4 regions of the Pacificispira sp. genome follow, and region 1 is predicted to be linked to each of the others. Evidence: riboswitches for the same ligand, from Rfam matches in the RefSeq annotation. Region 1 holds a riboswitch; each other region holds the start of a gene.
The links. A riboswitch is a leader RNA that binds a small molecule or an ion and turns the genes downstream of it on or off. The one in region 1 is predicted to bind cobalamin.

Region 1 (4,208 bases):
CCGATTTCGGGGCGCAGGGGCAGCGGAACTCGAAAGCCCCCCCTTCGATGATCGGGCCGAAGACGATGCTCCGCCAGTGGTTCTCGAAAATGTCCTTCAGCAGGGTATGGAGATAATCCTCCTCCGTCGGCAAGACCCAGATTTCGGTCTCCCGGCCGGTTTCATTGACATCCCGTTTGCTGGCGACGGCTACACTCATGCTTCATTCCTCATATTGACTGCAAAACGGCGACGGGGCGGAAAAGGGCCCGCCCCGTCTCCGTTTCAGAATTTCCAGTTCATGCCGGCATAACCGGCGATGCCCGGCGTGCCGAAGGTCAGAACTTCTTCGTACCGTTCGTTCAGCAGGTTCTCGCCGCGGGCATAGAGCTCCAGCCCGTCGATCACCTCATAGCTGCCCTTCAGATTGACCAGCGTGAACGAGCTCATGTCGACGACCGTGCGGTTGAAGGCCGCGTCGAACTCGAAATCCGTGAAGCTGCCGTTGAAGTCGACCCCGAGATTGAGGTTCGCCCGGTCGTCCAGGAATCGGTAGTTCACGTTGAGGCTGGCGAGGTTGGTCGGCCGGCGGACCTGTTCGGTCCCGTCGGACGTTTCCGCGTGGGTCCAGGTATAGCTGGCGCCGATATCGAGCTGATCGGTCAAGGCTAGATCGCCCGAAATCTCGACACCCCGTGCTTCGGACACGCCTTCCAGATTGCGTGACGTATTGCCGGAACCGGTGATCAGGTTTTCCACGTCGCTGCGGAAGAAGGTCACATCGACCCGGGCCTTTTCCTGCCAGAATCGCTGCTCCACCCCGACATCCCAACTGGTCGCGGTTTCAGGCTTCAGGTTGGGGTTGCCGACGAAGTTGTTCGTGAAGCCGAACAGTTCCGTGAGCGTCGGATTCTTGACGCCGGTACCGTGACTGGCATGGAACCGGGTTCCCCAGGAATCGACCAGATAGGCCGCCGAAAGGCGATGGGTCTGTTCATTCTCGAACCGGTCATTGTAGTCCTGACGCAGGCTGGCTGACAGGAACAGGGACTCGAATAGACCCAGATTGTATTCCCCGGCGAAGGCATTGTTGGTTGTGTCGATCTTGCCCTGTCCCAGGAAGCTCGCCTTCATCGTGTCCTTTTCGGATTCCGCCAGCAGCGTGAAGTCGTGTTCCGCCTGGGCGAGCGACGGCGTGTCGAAGGATACCGTCGTCTGGTAGGCGTATTTGCGTTTGCTGCCGTCGGCAAAGCTGGACAGCGCCCCATTGGTTCGGCTGTCATCCTTGTCGCTGGAATAGGCCGCGTCGAACCGGTGGGTCCAGGCGCCGTCGAAGGGATCGACCGACAGGCCGATCCGGCCATAGCGCTGATTGGTCGTCGTATCCGAAGCCTGGTCCACGGCACCGATTCCGCCGGTGAACCCGTCGGTTTCGAAATACGCCTTCGTCGCGCGGATTGTGGTATCCAGGGTCAGCCAATCCAGTGGCTGGACGTCGGCGTTCAGCGACAAAGTATCGTTCCGGTAGCCATCCTTTTCGGGATTGCCGCGGTCCTCGGCGGCATTGGAAATCCCTTCGGTCCGGAACCGGTTCGCGGTACCTGAGATGCTGAAACGCTCCCCGCCGTAACGCAGGGAAACGCCGGCCTCGCCGGTCTGGAAGCTGCCGCCTTCTGCGGACACCTCACCGCCAAACCCGTCACGCCCCCGCTTGGTGGTGATGCTGATCACGCCGCCGATGGCGTCACTGCCGAACAGGGCGGACTGCGCACCGCGCAGGATCTCGATCCTTTCGATGTCGGCGGTCATTAGGCGCGAGAAATCGTATTCCGATCCGGCGCTTTGATCGTTGATCTCGATCCCGTCGACGATGACCAGCGTATGATTCGATTCCGCCCCGCGGATCCGGACTGCGGTTTGGGCGCCCGGCGAACCGGTCCGGTTTACGGCCAGCCCCGGCACGTCCCGCAAGACGTCCGAAACGAATTTCTGCCCGCCACGCTCCAAATCTTCGGCGGTGATCACCGTGACCGAACTGCCGACACGTTCCGCCGGCAGGGCGATCCGGCTGGCGGAGACGATGGTGTCCGGTGCCGTCACGACGGTACCCGTGTCCTGTTCCTGCGCCGCGGCAGCTCCGGCAAGTCCCAAAAGGGCTGTCATTGTGAACGCCCCCACCCAATACTGTGCCCGTATCCTGGGCGTGGTCCTGGCGACCGTTTTCATGTGCTCCCTCCAATCGGTTGATGCCGACAGGAAGAGCCGCGAGGCAGTCATCGCCCCGACGAATCGAAACCGGGATGGGAAACAAAATCCGATACGACCAAGGCGAACCGGTGCCCCCAGCCCGGCGCGACACGCCCTGGTCGATGCATACCGGACCGCGGCCCGTCCAAATCGACGGTCCACGTCCTGAACGGGTTCGGCTTTGACGTGAGAGAGCGTTGGCGGAAATCGCCGTCGTCACACCTCACGGGCCGCGTCCCATTCGCCAGACGCACCTAGCAAGGCGCCACCGCGAACGGGATCAAGCCCGCGCCCCCGGCAATCCCCGACCGGAAGCAAAGGTGACGCGGCCTCTGGCAGGTCTCCTGGCTCGCGGGTCAGGGACGGGCGGCCGGTCTTCCCGACTGGGCACCCGATCAGGGCCCGGTCAGTGACCGTCACTTGGCCGCCGTCTCGCCGCTCACAGTTGCGGGGACAGCCCCGGATCGCGCGTCCCTGTTGGGTAATGCGCTACCGGTGTTCCCTTTTAATCCCCCCAGCCTGATGCCGGTCAGGGGAACCAAGGGCCACATCCAAATTCGTACATCGTCAAATCCTATCGGCGCAAGGCCAATGACGAATGCTGCAACATGGTGCGCGTCCAAGTCGGCGAAGAACCAGATTGGAACACACAATATTCAGAGAGAGCTGCTTGCAAATTCAATGTTATGATATAACGTCCGGCTCAAATTCACACTAGAAACCGGAAGCCGAAGTATCTCGCAGACTCGAGATCTGATCCTCGTTCCGCCCGCCAATCCAACATCCCTTGATTCCCTTCCCATGGAGGTACACATGCGTGCGTTCACCAAAGCAATGTTCGGCGCGGCTATCGGCGCCGCCGCCCTGATCGCTACAAGCACGGCATCGACGGCACAGGGCCGGACCGACGTCGTCGTCGCCGCGCCCTGGCACGTCAACGGCATGGACCCTGCCTCGGACGGCTACACGTTTCAGCGGATGGAGGTTGCCGAAACCCTGGTGGATGCCGGGATTGACGGACAGTTGCGCCCGGGCCTCGCAACCGAATGGCAGGTCGGCGGCGATGGTCTGGTCTGGCGCTTCCAACTGCGCGACGGCGTCCGGTTCCATGACGGTACAGAGTTGAGCGCGGATGCCGCCGTGGCCAGCCTGAAGCGCGCTGTGACGCAACCCGGCGTCCTGCAGAACCTGCCGATTGCGGAGATCGCCGCCGATGGCGATGCGGTTGTGATCCGCCTTGCGGAGAAGTTTGCCGCATTGCCTGCTGTCCTGGCGAACTATACGGCCCTCATCCTGGCTCCGGCGTCGTTCGACGGTGACGGGAAGGTGGTTTCCGTGATCGGCACCGGCCCGTTCCAGGTGGCACAGATCGATCCGCCGAGCTCCCTCAGCCTGAAGCGGTTTGACGGCTATTGGGGGGAGGCGGCCCATCTGGAAGCCGCCCGTTACATCTCCACGTCCCGGGCGGAAACGCGGGCGTTGATGGCCGAAAGCGGCGATGCCGATCTCGTCTTTACCCTGGACCCGGCCGGGTACAGCCGACTCAGCCAATTGGAGCCGGTCGAGGTCAAGGCGGTCCCGATCCCTCGCACGATCGTCCTCAAGCTCAATCTTGCCCATCCCGCGCTGACGGAGGCGGAAGCGCGCCAGGCGCTCAGCCTCGCGATCGATCGCGACGGTATCGCCGCGGGCATTCTGCGCTTCCCCGACGCCACGGCCAGCCAGTTGTTCCCGCCGGCCCTTGCCGACTGGCACGATCCGACGCTGACACCGCTGGCCTACGATCCGGACACCGCGCGTCAGTCGCTTGCCGCCTTGGGCTGGGCGCCGGGCGAAGACGGCATTCTCGTTCGCGACGGGATGCGCTTTGCGTTGACGTTGCGGACATTTCCCAACCGCCCGGAACTGCCGCTGATCGCAGCCGCGCTGCAGGATCAGTGGCGCCAGATCGGGGTGGCGCTCGACATCTCCGTCGGCAATTT
Region 2 (4,208 bases), on a different contig from region 1:
GGCGCTGATCGGCGCGACCATGGTGGCCGGGGCGCCGACCATCGGCATCGAGGCGGCGGTCGGGGCCTTTCTGCTGGCCGCCGCGCTGATCGTATTGAGCGCCGCGGTCAAGCCGCTGGCGGATGCCATCGCCAAGATCCCGACCGCCGTCGCCGCGGCCATGCTGGCGGGCGTCCTGATCGGGTTTTCGATCGGCGTCTTCGACGCGGCCGCGGGCGATCCGTTGCTGGTCCTGCCGCTGGTGGGCGTCTTTCTGGTGGTCCGCCTGTTCAGTGCCACCTGGGCCGTACTGGCGGTGATCGCGGCGGGGGTGGCCTGGGCGCTGGTCCTCGGCCGGGTCGCGCCGCTGGACGGCGATCTGACGGTTGCGACGCTGGTCCTGATCCGGCCGGAATTCGATCCGGCGGTGCTGATCGGGCTCGGCGTGCCGCTGTTCCTGGTGTCCATGGCGTCGCAGAACCTGCCCGGCTTCGCCGTCCTGTCGGCGGCGGGTTACACGCCGCCGGCCCGTTCCGCCCTGGCGGTTACCGGCATGGCGTCCTTGCTGACCGCGCCGTTCGGCGCCCATACCACCACCTTGGCCGCCATCACGGCGTCGCTTTGCACCGGGCCGGACACGCATCCCGATCCGGCGCAACGCTGGAAGGCGGGGCTGTTCTATGGCGCGGGCTATCTGATCCTGGCAGGGGTCGGCGTGACCCTGGTCGCCGCCTTCGCGGCACTGCCGTCGGCGGTGATCGTGACCGTGGCCGGGCTGGCATTGGTCGGGCCGCTGATGGGCTCGCTCAGCGCCGCCCTGGCGCCGGAAGAAACCCGCTTCGCCGCCGTGCTGACGCTGGTGGCGACGGCATCCGGCCTGTCCCTGTTCGGGATCGGGTCGGCCTTCTGGGGCCTGGCGCTGGGGCTGCTGGTGCTCGGTCTGGACGCCCTCGCCCGGAAGGCGAAGGCGTCCTGAACCCGAAACCGGGTCACGGTCAGGCGTAGGTGCCCGAGAACCGCTGATAGAAGGTGCCGCTGAGCCAGCCCAGCATGACCCAGAAGATCGCCGCGACGACGATGGAGGCGGCGGCGAAATGGCCCGCGATTTCCGGCGGGACGCCGCCGCCGACTTCCGCCGGTTGCGGCGCGCCGACGATATGCGGGGCGGCAATGATCAGAACGCCAAGGACCGTCAGTGGCAGCTTGCGGCCGAAGACCATGAGGCAGAGGCCGATGCCGGTCGCTGCGGCGCAGCCGATCCACCAGAGCTGCCGCACCCCCAGTTCGGCGGCCATGCTGCCGGGTACTTCCGGCGGCAGGCCCAGATTCGGGCCCAGGGTGAAGACGGCGAAGCCGCCGATCCCCCAAAGCAGCCCGATCCGTCCGCTGATCGCGCCGCCATGGACGGCAAAGGCCGCCGTCAGCATGAGGGCGAAGGCGATCCCCATCGTGATATTGGTCCCGGCGGTGAAGAGGGAGCGTTCCAGCCCGTCTTTCGGGCCCCAGGATTCGTCGCCGTGGTCTTCGCCGCTATGGGCCTTGTAGATGGTAAATCCGTGGAACGCGCCGGTGCCGGCGACCCGAAAGACCGCCGTCTCGGGGATCGCGGATTCCGGGATGGCGGCCTCTGTGCCCGCGTTCTCGTATTCCTCGGCATGGAGGATGATAGGGGTGGTGGTGAATTCCTGAATCGCGCTGATCGCTAGACCCGCGACGATGCCCGCGGCGAATGCCGCGCCGAAAAGGCGCCGAAACATATCGTTGAATTCGGTCGGGGCTTAGTGGCAGGGCAGCGCGAAGGCGTGCCGCGCGTCATGCGTCGCATTGTGGATCGTGTCCGAATGCGCGAAGCCGATACCCAGGAACAGGAAGCCGCCGAACAGCGCCGCCGCAACCGATGCCGCCAGAACGCGGGTCCGGGATTCGGTTTCGAGATGGTCGGCGGTGGTGGCCTGAATGCGATCGTTCATTTTGTCTCCTCCCGTCACACCCGACGGTCGTTCGAGATGCCATCGACGCTCGGCAGGTCTCCCGGCTCGCGGGTCGATGCGGCATCCTGCCTTCCCGGCACATGTCCCGATCCGGGCTGGTGTGCCAGTGGCGAGGTGGATACCGCTCGCCGCTCACGGTTGCGGGGGCAGCCCGGGCGCGGATTCCCTGATGGGTAAATCCTTCCCGTGTTCCCTCTTAGCTCCAAGGCCTTCGTGACCCATGAAGGAGAACCGAACGCGTCTTCAAGAATTATCAGTAGCGCCACGGCGGCGTACAGGTCAAGCGCGGCGCCGACAGGGATTGGCGTCAAGGCGACGTTCGAATAATCGGGCGAGGGGGACCGTCAGCTGGTCTTTGCGGCAGCGACGTAGCGCTGCAGGGCGTTGGCGATCGATTCCGGCGCGGTGCCGCCGTTGAACATCGTCACGAACCCGCCGTCCGGCCCCATCAGATAGACATAGCCGGAATGGTTCATCAGATAGAATTCGTCGTCGATCTGCTGGCCCCGGCCGTAATAGACGCGGAACTTCCGTGCCACGGCCTCGATCGCCTCGTCGCTGCCGGTCAGGCCGACCAGACGCGGGTGAAAGGCCGGCGCATAGTCCTTCAGGACGTCCACCGTGTCGCGGGCCGGATCGATGGTGATCAGGACCGGGGTGATCTTTTCGGCCGCCGCGGCGTCCCGCTCCGCCAGGATATCGATGGCGGCCGCCATGCTGGACAATTCCGTCGGACAGACGTCAGGGCAGGAGCTGTAGCCGAAATAGACCAGCAGGAACTGACCCTGGAACGTGTCCTGGGTGACGGTTTCGCCCTTATGATTGGTCAGTTCAAACGCACCGCCGACCTCCAATCCCGGCGCAACCAAGGCCTCGCCGTCGCCACGCACAACGCCGTCCGAGCTGCCGGAGAGCTGATTCCAGACGACAAGGGCGGCCAGACCGATCGCGGCCAGTGCGGCCAGCATGGCGCCGATCAGCGGAATTGTTTTGCGCTGCATGGTATTCAAGGCCTCCGCGGAGGGAACGGATCACTACCCCAAGACGTACGAAGCGGGGGCCCTTATCTCAAGACGCCAAATCGTCGCGGTCATAGTAACAAATGCGCGATCAGCGGCACCAAAAGCGCCGTCGTCAGGCCGTTCAAACCCATGGCGACGGCCGCGAAAACCCCGGCGATCGGGTTGACCTGAAAGGCGCGGGCCGTGCCGATTCCGTGCGCCGCGATGCCGACGGCGAAACCCCGGGCACGCCAATCGCGGACGCGCATCAGGTTCAAAAGCGGCGTGACCACGATGGCCCCCACGATCCCCGTCGCGATGACCAATCCCGCCGCCAGGGACGGCAGGCCGCCGATCCGCTCCGCGATCCCCATCGCGATGGGGGAGGTCACGGATTTGGGCGCCAGCGACAACAGGCTTTCGCTGTCCGCGCCCAGCAGCGAGGCGACGGCCAAGGCCGTGCCGACGGCGGTGACCACGCCGGCGACCAGGGCCGCCAGCATCGGCAGGGCCGCGCGCCGGACCCGGGGCAGGTGGGTATAAAGCGGCACCGCCAGGGCGACGGTCGCGGGACCCAGCAGGAAATGAACGAACTGGGCGCCTTCGAAATAGGTGTCGTAATCGGTGTCCGTCGCGACCAGCAATGCGATCAGCAGCGCCGCCGCAATGGCCACCGGATTGACCGCCGGGTTGCTGCCCGACCGGGTGAAGGCAGCATGGCCGATCCCATAGGCAATCAGGGTCGCGGTCAGCCACAGCAGCGGCGTTTCGGCCAGATAGACCCAGATATCCTGTGTCGCGCCGATCATGCCTTGCGGTCCTCCCCTTCCGCCGGGGCGCCGATCAGACGGGATACGGCGACGAAGACCACCGCGCCGACGGCGATCGCCGCGACGGTGCTGACGATCACCCCGGCCGCGAGCGGCAACCACTCGACCTTCAGGCGGTCTGCGTGCTGGACCAGGCCGACGCTGGCCGGGACGAACAGCAGGGACAGATGTTTCAACAGCCCGGCCGAGGTGTCCTGCAGCCAGTCGGGCGACCGCCGCAGAATCAGCAGCCCCGCCAGCAGGAAGGCGAGGCCGAGCACGGGGCCGGGAATGGGCCAGTTGGCGAGGACCGCGATGGCCTCGCCCAGCAACTGGCAGATCAGAAGAAGGGTCAGGGCGCGCAGCATGGCGCGACTTTACGATGCAACGGGCCGGGGCGCGAGCCCCTGCGGAAGATCCCGGCCAGA
Region 3 (4,208 bases), on a different contig from region 1:
TTGACGGCCGGCGCCTGTCTTATCGCGATTACGCTGCCGCCGTGACGCAGGCCGAGGCCGTGCTGAGCGAGGCCGGGGTCGTCGCCGGTGACCGGGTCCTGATCGTGGCCGAGAACAGCCTTGCGGCCATCGCCTTCGTTTTTGCCTGCAGCCGCCTCGACGCTTGGGCCGTGCCCGCCAACGCGCGTATGACGGCGGCGGAACTGGAACGTATCCGCCAGCATGCGACGCCTCGTGCCGTCGTTTATACGGTCAAGGCCTCGCCGGACGCGGCCGAGCATGCCAAAGCCGATGCTGCCCAAGACCAGGACGGGGCGTTCGGCACGGTCGGGTTTTCGACACCCTTCGACAGCGCGCCGCAGCCGGTGGAACCGGGACTCGCTCAGGTTGGGGTCGTCCTTTATACGACCGGCACGACCGGCGCGCCCAAAGGCGTGATGCTGACCCACGGCAATCTATTGTTTGCCGGCAAGTCGTCGGCGGAACTGCGCGACATGACCCCGACGGATACGGTCTATGGCGCCTTGCCGATGACCCATGTCTTCGGTTTGGCCTCCATGGTCGTCGCTGCCAGCCATGGCGGGGCCTGCATTCGCCTGCAACCCCGGTTCAGTGCCGAGGCCCTGTATAACGCCCTGCGCGAGGATGTGACGATCCTGCCTGCCGTGCCGCAGATGCATGCCCATCTGATGCATTATACGAAGGCGCAGGGCTATACGCGGCTGGAAGGCAGCGGGCTGCGCTACGTCTCGTCGGGCGCCGCGCCGTTGGACCCGGCCTGGAAGCGCAGCGCCGAGGCCTTCTATGGCATCCCCTTGCAGAACGGCTATGGCATGACGGAAACCACGGCCGGGGTCTGCGCGACGCGCAATGCGATCGGCAATCCGGATGTCAGCGTCGGCTATGCCCTGCCGGGTGTCGATATCAAGCTGGACGAGGCGATCGGCGGTCAGAATGACGGTGTCGGCGAGATCCTGACCCGGGGCCCGCATATCATGAGGGGCTATTTCCGGAACCCGGAAGAAACCGCAAAAGTGCTGCTGCCCGACGGGTACCTGCGCACCGGCGATCTGGGGAAGTTCGACGAGAACGGCATGCTGCACATCGTCGGCCGGTCAAAGGAACTGATCATCCGGTCCGGTTTCAACGTCTATCCGCAGGAGGTGGAGAAGGCGTTGAACGACCATCCGTCCGTCGTTCTGGCCGCCGTGATCGGCCGCACGGTCGAGGGCGGGAACGAGGAAGTGCTGGCCTTTGTCCAGGTCGCCGATCCCGCCGCCGTGACGGAGGACGAGTTGAAGACCCATGTGGCCGGCAGCCTGTCCAGCTACAAGCGGCCGTCGAAGATCGTCATCACCGACCGGCTGCCGGCCGCCGCCACCGGCAAGATCCTGAAGAACCGCCTGATCGAGACCTTCCGGGATCGTCTCTAGGCTCTGAAGGGCGGAAATCGCGCACCTGTCGCAGCCAGCACTTAACCTGTCGCGTTACAGAAATCCCAGACCCCCGGCCGGGCGCAAAGTCCGGGCGCTTGTGGTGCCGTTCCGCCGTTCGCGGCGTGACGGAGAATTGGGAAGCCGGTGAGATCCCGGCACTGCCCCCGCAACGGTAAGAAGGGTTGAAGCGCGGCGAATGCCATTGGGAAGCAATGTCCCGAGAAGGCGCCGCGTTCGGCTAGCACCTCCCTTCGAGTCCGGAAACCAGCCCAGGCAAGACTGCTCTTGGATCGCGGGTGGCGATCACGAGGTGCCTTTCCTTCCGTCCGCCGCCGATTGCCGGAGCGGGGAAGGGATGTCCTCTTGAGAACACCAGCGACCATACCAACCGCGCCGCCGGATGCGGCGCATGACTGAGGAGATTCGGTATGGACGCATCTTACCGTGTGCAAGGCCTGCTGGCCGCCCGTCGGCCCGGCTATTCCCTGGCGCAGGAATTCTATGGCGACCGCGCGGTTTTCGATTTGGAAATGGACACCCTGTTCCTGAACGAATGGCTGTTCGCGGGGCATGGCTGCGAGATTCCGGAGGTTGGGGATTACACCACCTACCGGGTCGGCCGGGCCGAGGCGATCATCCTGCGCGGTGCCGATGGCGAGATCCGCGCCTTCCACAATGCCTGCCGCCATCGCGGTTCGCGTATCTGCCAATCGGCGCAGGGTAATGCCGCGCGGCTGGTCTGTCCCTATCACCAATGGACCTACGACCTGGAAGGCAAGCTGCTGTTCGCCCGCGAGATGGGCCAGGATTTCGATCCCAACGCGTTCAAGCTGAAGCCGGTCGCCTGCGAAAGCGTCGGCGGCTATCTCTTCGTCAATTTCAGCGATGCGCCGCCCGATTTCGCCCCGGTCCGCGCGCGGATCGAACCCTATATGCTGCCGCACCGGTTGGAGTATACCAAGGTCGCGCATAAGACGACGATTGTCGAAAAAGGCAATTGGAAGCTGGTCTGGGAAAACAACCGCGAATGCTATCACTGTTCCGGGTCCCATCCGGAACTGTGCCGCACCTTCACCGACGCGCCGACCATCACCGGGGTCGAACAGACCGGCGGCGACAATTTCCTACAGGATCATTGGAACCGCTGCGAGGCCGCCGGCCTGCCCAGCCAATTCTATCTGGACGACAGCGGCCAGTACCGCGTCATGCGCGTGCCGTTGCTGCGCGATACCGAAAGCTTCACCATGTCCGGCAAACCGGCCTGTTCCAAACCGCTGGGCGCGATTCGGGAAGAGCGCATCGGCTCCATGCTGTTGTTCCACTATCCCAGCAGCTGGAACCATCTGCTGCGCGATCACGCGATCTCCTTCCACGTCAATCCGATCGGCCCGCAGGAGACGGAGGTCACGACCCGCTGGTTGGTGCGCAAGGACGCGGTCGAAGGCGTGGATTATGACCTGAAGACGCTGACCGAAGTTTGGGACGCGACCAACGACCAGGACCGGATGCTGGTCGAACAGAACCAGTTGGGGGTGAACTCCCCGGCCTATGAACCCGGCCCCTATTCGCCGATCCATGAAACCGGCGTGCGCCAGTTCACCGACTGGTATTGCGATGCGATGACCCGGCAGCTTGGCGCCTTCGCGCCGGCCGCAGCGGCGGAGTGACGGGAATGCGGCTGACCCAATTCAAGGCTCTGGACGAACGGACCTATTGGACCGACGCGAAGGAACTGGAATGCATGATGATCATTCCGGAAGCGCCGGATGTGACCTCTTTCTGTTTCAAGACGGCGGACGATAGCTGGTTCCGCTATCTGCCCGGCCAGTTCATCACGCTGGAATTGCCGGTCGGGCCGGAGCCATTGTTGCGCACCTATACCCTGTCCTCCTCGCCGTCGCGGCCGCTGTCGATCTCGGTCACGGTCAAGGCGCAGAAGGACAGTATCGGATCGCGCTGGATGCTGGAGAATGTGAAGGTCGGCGACCGGCTGCGCGCCTATGGGCCGGGCGGCATCTTCACCTTCATGCAGTATCCGGCGGACAAATATCTGTTCATTTCCGCTGGGTCCGGCGTGACGCCGATGATGTCGATGACGCGCTGGCTGTTCGATAATGGCGAGCATACGGATATCGCGCTGATTTCCTGCGCCCGCCGCCCGTCGGAACTGATCTTCGAACCCGAACTGCGCCGCATGGCCCAGCGCGTGCCGGACATCAAACTGTCCTTCGTGGTGGAGGAGGACGATCCGTTCTCCGCCTGGGCCGGGTACCGGGGCCGGTTGAACCAGCTGATGCTGGAACTGATGGCGCCGGACTATATGGAGCGGGAAATCTTCTGCTGCGGGCCGGAACCCTTCATGAAAACGGTGCGCGATGTCCTGAACGCCGCCGGATTCGAAATGGCGCATTACCATGAGGAAAGCTTCCACGCGCCGATCCGGACCGAAGATCAACGCCCGGAACACGACGATATCGTATTGGACGAAACTGCCGGCGCGATGATCCGGTTCGCCGCGTCGGGTCTGGACGCGATGTGCAGCGAAACCGACACCATTCTTCAGGTCGCCAAGGCGCAGGGCCTGAACATTCCGTCGGCCTGTCAGTTCGGCGTTTGCGGTACCTGCAAGGTCCGCAAGACATCGGGCGAGGTCCACATGATCCATAATGGCGGGATCACCGACAAGGAGATCGCCGACGGCATGGTGCTGGCCTGTTGTTCCAACCCGATCGGCAGGGTCGAGATCGAAATCTGAATTCGTTCGGAGTGATG
Region 4 (4,208 bases), 450 kb from region 1:
ACGCGTTCCAGGCGCAGATTCCGCCCCTGGATTACGAATGGTACCTGCGCACGGTGTAAGACATGGCAAAGTTCGACGATACCCGATCCTATTACCGGGCGACCGCCCATGCCGCCCCCAGCCATCCCCGGCTTGAAGGCGAGCACAAGGCCGATGTCGCCATTCTCGGCGCCGGCTACACCGGGCTTTCCGCCGCACTGGAACTGGCGGAGGCCGGTTATTCCGTGATTGTTGTCGAAGCGGAAACGGTCGGCTTCGGTGCGTCCGGCCGCAATGGCGGGCAGGTATGCAGCGGCTTCAACAAGTCGATGCATCACGTCGAAAAGGTCGTCGGCAGCGAGGGAGCGAAAGTCGCCTGGGAAATTGCGGACGGCGCGCCCAAACTGGTCGGTGAGCGGATCAAGAAATACGGCATCGATTGCGACCTCAAATGGGGTTATCTGCATGCCGCCGAGAAGAAGAGCCAGTTCGAAGGCCTGAAGGAAGACCAGGCGGAATGGGAAAAATGGGGCTATACCGGCTCCAAACTCTATGAAGGTCCCGCCGTCCGGGAAAAGATCGGGACCGACCGCTATGTCGGCGCGTTGTGGGAACCGGGCGCGGGCCATGTCCATCCGCTGAACTATTGCCTGGGCCTCGGCAAAGCCGCCCATGAGGCCGGCGCCCAGATTTTCGAGAACAGCCGCGCCATTCGTCTGGATACCGGCGACAAGCCCGCGATCCATACCGAACATGGATCGGTGCATGCCGAACACCTCATTCTGGCCGGCAATGCCTATCTGCGCGAGACGGAGCCTTATCTGTTTCGACGCCTGATGCCGGTCGGCAGCTACATCGTCGCGACGGAGCCGTTGGGCGACAATCGGGCGAAGACGCTGCTGCCCACCGACGACGCGGTTTCGAACTGTAATTTCATCGTCGACTATTACCGGCTCAGCGCGGACAAGCGCATGCTGTTCGGCGGTCGCGCGACCTATTCAGGGTTGGAACCGAACGATCTGGGCGGTTTCGTGCGCCCGCGCATGCTGCATGTCTTCCCGGAACTGGACGATGTGAAGATCGATCACGTCTGGGGCGGCTATATCGGCATCACGGTCGATCGCATGCCGCATGTTGGACGCATCGGCAACCGCACCTATTTCAGCCAGGGTTATTCCGGACACGGCCTGGCGCTCAGCAATATGTGCGGGAAGATCCTGGCGGAGGCGATCAAGGGCCAGACGCAGAAGTTCGACATCATGCACAAATTCAAGCACCCGATCTTCCCCGGCGGCCGGTTCCGCACGCCCCTCCTGACACTCGGCATGTTTTGGTATCGCCTGAAGGACGCTTTGGCGTAAGCTCCCGTCCGGCACGATTCCTGCTTGCCCGACGAGCGGGGGAGCGGATTGTTCGCCGTATCGAGGAAACCAGCATGTTCAGCCGCCTGATGCGCATCATCAAACCGGGCGACCGGCGTAAGGAACGCCGGGTCAAGGTCCGGTTCCCCGCCGAAGTGGGTGGCCTGAAGGGCCGAGTCACCGATGTCAGCCTGGGTGGTTTCGGGTTCTACCCGGATCAGGAAGGGCTGGCCGAAGGCGACGAGGTCATGGCGGTTCTGATGCCGGACGAATTCACCACCATCGAAATTCCCTGCCGAGTGGTCGGCGCGGATGACGAGGGCATGGTGGTCTGCGTCGCCTTCATAAAGGTGACCCCGGACCAGTTCGATCCGCTTCAGGACATTATCGCCCACCAGGCGTTGGGCTGATTCGGCCCCTGATTCCGCTTACAGAAAGTCTTCCAGTTCGAGGCCCAGCACGTCGCAGATGGCCTCGCATTGGGCGCGCTCGCTTTCCAGGAAAACGCCGTCCGCGCGGCTGATCGCCAGGGCGACCTTGACCAAAAGTACGGCGTCCCCGGCCTCATGCCGCATTTCCTTGACCGCTTCCAGCGCGTGGCGGCGGCCCTTGGCCTCGGCCTGGACGATGCCGTCGACATAGCCGTTGAACAAATCAACGGCCTCATGCACGTCGAAAAAGCGCAGCTTGTCGATGGCTTCCAGGATCTGGTCGACGCGCCCGCGTTCCGACAGGGATACTTCGCCATCGGCAATCGCAACCAGGGCACAGCACGCCATGCACGCCTCCAGGAACGGCCGGTTCCTGCGCCGTGCCGTTCGCTCTTCGATTGCGTGCCGAACCCCCTCGAACATACCGATCCCCCGACCAGGCGCCATCCCCGGATTGGCGCAGGCCGACAATGTGCCCTTGCCGCAGTGCAGCGGTCAAGTGACGGGTCTGCGCGCAAGCAGGTCGTTTTTTCCTTAGTCGCCGCCCCGAATTACACTAGAGTGATGCGATCGAGAGAGCGGTTCCCCGCAAGGGGATCAAAAGGGAATTCGGTGTGGCGACGGACGCAATGTCCCGACCCGAGGCCGAAGCTGCCCCCGCAACTGTAAGCGGCGAGCCGACCGCCACGTCCAGGCCACTGACGGGATACCGTTGGGAAGGCCAGGCGGACCGGCACCGACCCGCGAGCCAGGAGACCTGCCGCTCACTGAAACGCAACCCTATTGTCCGGGCGGGGTGTCCCGGGAGGAGGTTTCTATGAGTAGTGTTCCGTCCGCATTTCCGGCTGCGGAAATCGATATTGCGGCGTTCGACCCCGGACAGAGTCTGTCCGCCCTTTACATGGCCGAAGAGCCTTTGCCGCGCGGTGCGGCGGAAGGGGCAATTCTGTCCTGGCTTCTGGCCCTGCCCGATGGCACCGATCCGGCGCGGGCTGCCCAAATTCTCGGCGAAACGTCGCCTTTCTCCGATGCCTCCGGCGGCGAAGCCGGCAAGGCGAGCGAATTGCTGAGGCAGATCGCGCAGTTTCCGGCCGAACGTCTGGCCCGGCCGAGACGCCGGCGGGTCAGGAACTAGAATGTTCCATCGGCATTCAGGGACCGGTGGCGTGAAGGAACGGATGACGCGGCCAACCGCATCGCCTATATAGCCTCCTATGACGGATGTTCCTTCCCGCCCCGGTCCTCCCTGGCTGACCCAACTGGTCGATTTCGCGCCGCTGGCAGCCTTTGTCGTCACCTATTTCCTCAGTAACGATCTGTTCCTGGCAACAAAGGTCGTGATGGGCGCCAGTGCGGCAGCCGTCGTCTTGTCGCTGGTGGTTGCCCGTCGGATTCCGTGGATGCCGCTATTGACGGCCGTCCTGGTCGGGGTATTCGGCGGTTTGACGCTCTATCTGAACGATCCCAGCTTCATCAAGATGAAGCCCAGCATCATCAATACGCTGTTCGGGATCGGCCTGCTGGCGGCCCTGGCTTTCGGCAAGATGCCGCTGCGATCGGTCATGGGCGGCAGCTTCACCATGCCGGACCGAGCCTGGAAGGTTCTGACGCTGCGTTGCGCCATCTTCTTCCTGTGTCTCGCCCTGCTGAACGAGGTCGTGTGGCGAAGCGTATCGGAAGAGATTTGGGTCTATTTCCGGTTTCCCGGGCTGATCGCGATAACTTTCCTGTTCTTCATCGCCCAGGTGCCCTTCATGATGCGGCACAGCGAAACCGACACGGCGGAAGAAGCCGGAGATCAGTAATCCCCGGTCTCGCCGTCCGGATTGCCAAATGGCGCGGAAGGAACCGGCCCGGTCATCGACCGGCGGTGGGCCAAGGCCCAATGCACCGACGGGAAGGCGATCTCCACCGTCTGGATTTCATCCCAGTCGAAGAACCGGACCTCCAGGCTTTCTTCGCCCGCGGCAATCCCGGGCGACGCCAGATGCGCGGCATAGATCAACTGTACCTGGCTGATCCTGGGGATCGTGTAGACCGCCAGCAGGCCGTCGATCGCGATGTCGGCGCAGGCTTCCTCGTGCGCTTCGCGCCGGGCCCCGTCTTCCACCGTTTCATTCAGTTCCAGATAACCGGCCGGGATCGTCCAGAAGCCACGGCGCGGTTCGATCGACCGACGGCACAGCAATACCTTGCCGTCTTCGACGACGACGGCGCCGGCAACGATCAAGGGGTTTTCGTATTGGATGAAGCCGCAATCCGGGCAGGTCAGGCGCGTACGGTTATCGCCTTCCGGAACCTTTCGAACCGTCGGGCCGCGCGCAGTGATCTTGTCGGATTTGTCGCCCATCGCGGGCCGATCATGCGACTTGGGCTTGTCCGTCGCAAGTGACAACTGCTATTCGCTTGGCGCGGCGCGGGGATCGCCCCCGGGGCG

Region 2: it holds a riboswitch for cobalamin, as region 1 does, so the genes downstream of both, ACO06O_RS21160 (CbtB domain-containing protein) here and ACO06O_RS02825 (TonB-dependent receptor plug domain-containing protein) in region 1, are expected to answer to the same signal.
Region 3: it holds a riboswitch for cobalamin, as region 1 does, so the genes downstream of both, ACO06O_RS15200 (aromatic ring-hydroxylating oxygenase subunit alpha) here and ACO06O_RS02825 (TonB-dependent receptor plug domain-containing protein) in region 1, are expected to answer to the same signal.
Region 4: it holds a riboswitch for cobalamin, as region 1 does, so the genes downstream of both, ACO06O_RS00835 (hypothetical protein) here and ACO06O_RS02825 (TonB-dependent receptor plug domain-containing protein) in region 1, are expected to answer to the same signal.

The regions. Positions count from the first base shown of each region.
Region 1 is NZ_CBDDHE010000002.1:609,304-613,511, reverse strand. Features, by position in the region: gene ACO06O_RS02830 (DUF7676 family protein) at 1-199, opposite strand, end outside; gene ACO06O_RS02825 (TonB-dependent receptor plug domain-containing protein) at 265-2,142, opposite strand; cobalamin riboswitch at 2,544-2,784, opposite strand; gene ACO06O_RS02820 (ABC transporter substrate-binding protein) at 3,040-4,208, shown strand, end outside.
Region 2 is NZ_CBDDHE010000011.1:5,803-10,010, forward strand. Features, by position in the region: gene ACO06O_RS21150 (benzoate/H(+) symporter BenE family transporter) at 1-955, shown strand, start outside; gene ACO06O_RS21155 (CbtA family protein) at 975-1,736, opposite strand; gene ACO06O_RS21160 (CbtB domain-containing protein) at 1,758-1,949, opposite strand; cobalamin riboswitch at 1,984-2,221, opposite strand; gene ACO06O_RS21165 (SCO family protein) at 2,315-2,971, opposite strand; gene ACO06O_RS21170 (LrgB family protein) at 3,061-3,780, opposite strand; gene ACO06O_RS21175 (CidA/LrgA family protein) at 3,777-4,148, opposite strand.
Region 3 is NZ_CBDDHE010000008.1:110,997-115,204, reverse strand. Features, by position in the region: gene ACO06O_RS15205 (class I adenylate-forming enzyme family protein) at 1-1,433, shown strand, start outside; cobalamin riboswitch at 1,518-1,723, shown strand; gene ACO06O_RS15200 (aromatic ring-hydroxylating oxygenase subunit alpha) at 1,865-3,103, shown strand; gene ACO06O_RS15195 (2Fe-2S iron-sulfur cluster-binding protein) at 3,109-4,191, shown strand.
Region 4 is NZ_CBDDHE010000002.1:160,331-164,538, forward strand. Features, by position in the region: gene ACO06O_RS00815 (glutamine synthetase family protein) at 1-59, shown strand, start outside; gene ACO06O_RS00820 (NAD(P)/FAD-dependent oxidoreductase) at 63-1,340, shown strand; gene ACO06O_RS00825 (PilZ domain-containing protein) at 1,415-1,750, shown strand; gene ACO06O_RS00830 (tellurite resistance TerB family protein) at 1,769-2,119, opposite strand; cobalamin riboswitch at 2,334-2,550, shown strand; gene ACO06O_RS00835 (hypothetical protein) at 2,589-2,906, shown strand; gene ACO06O_RS00840 (inner membrane-spanning protein YciB) at 2,986-3,576, shown strand; gene ACO06O_RS00845 (NUDIX domain-containing protein) at 3,570-4,121, opposite strand.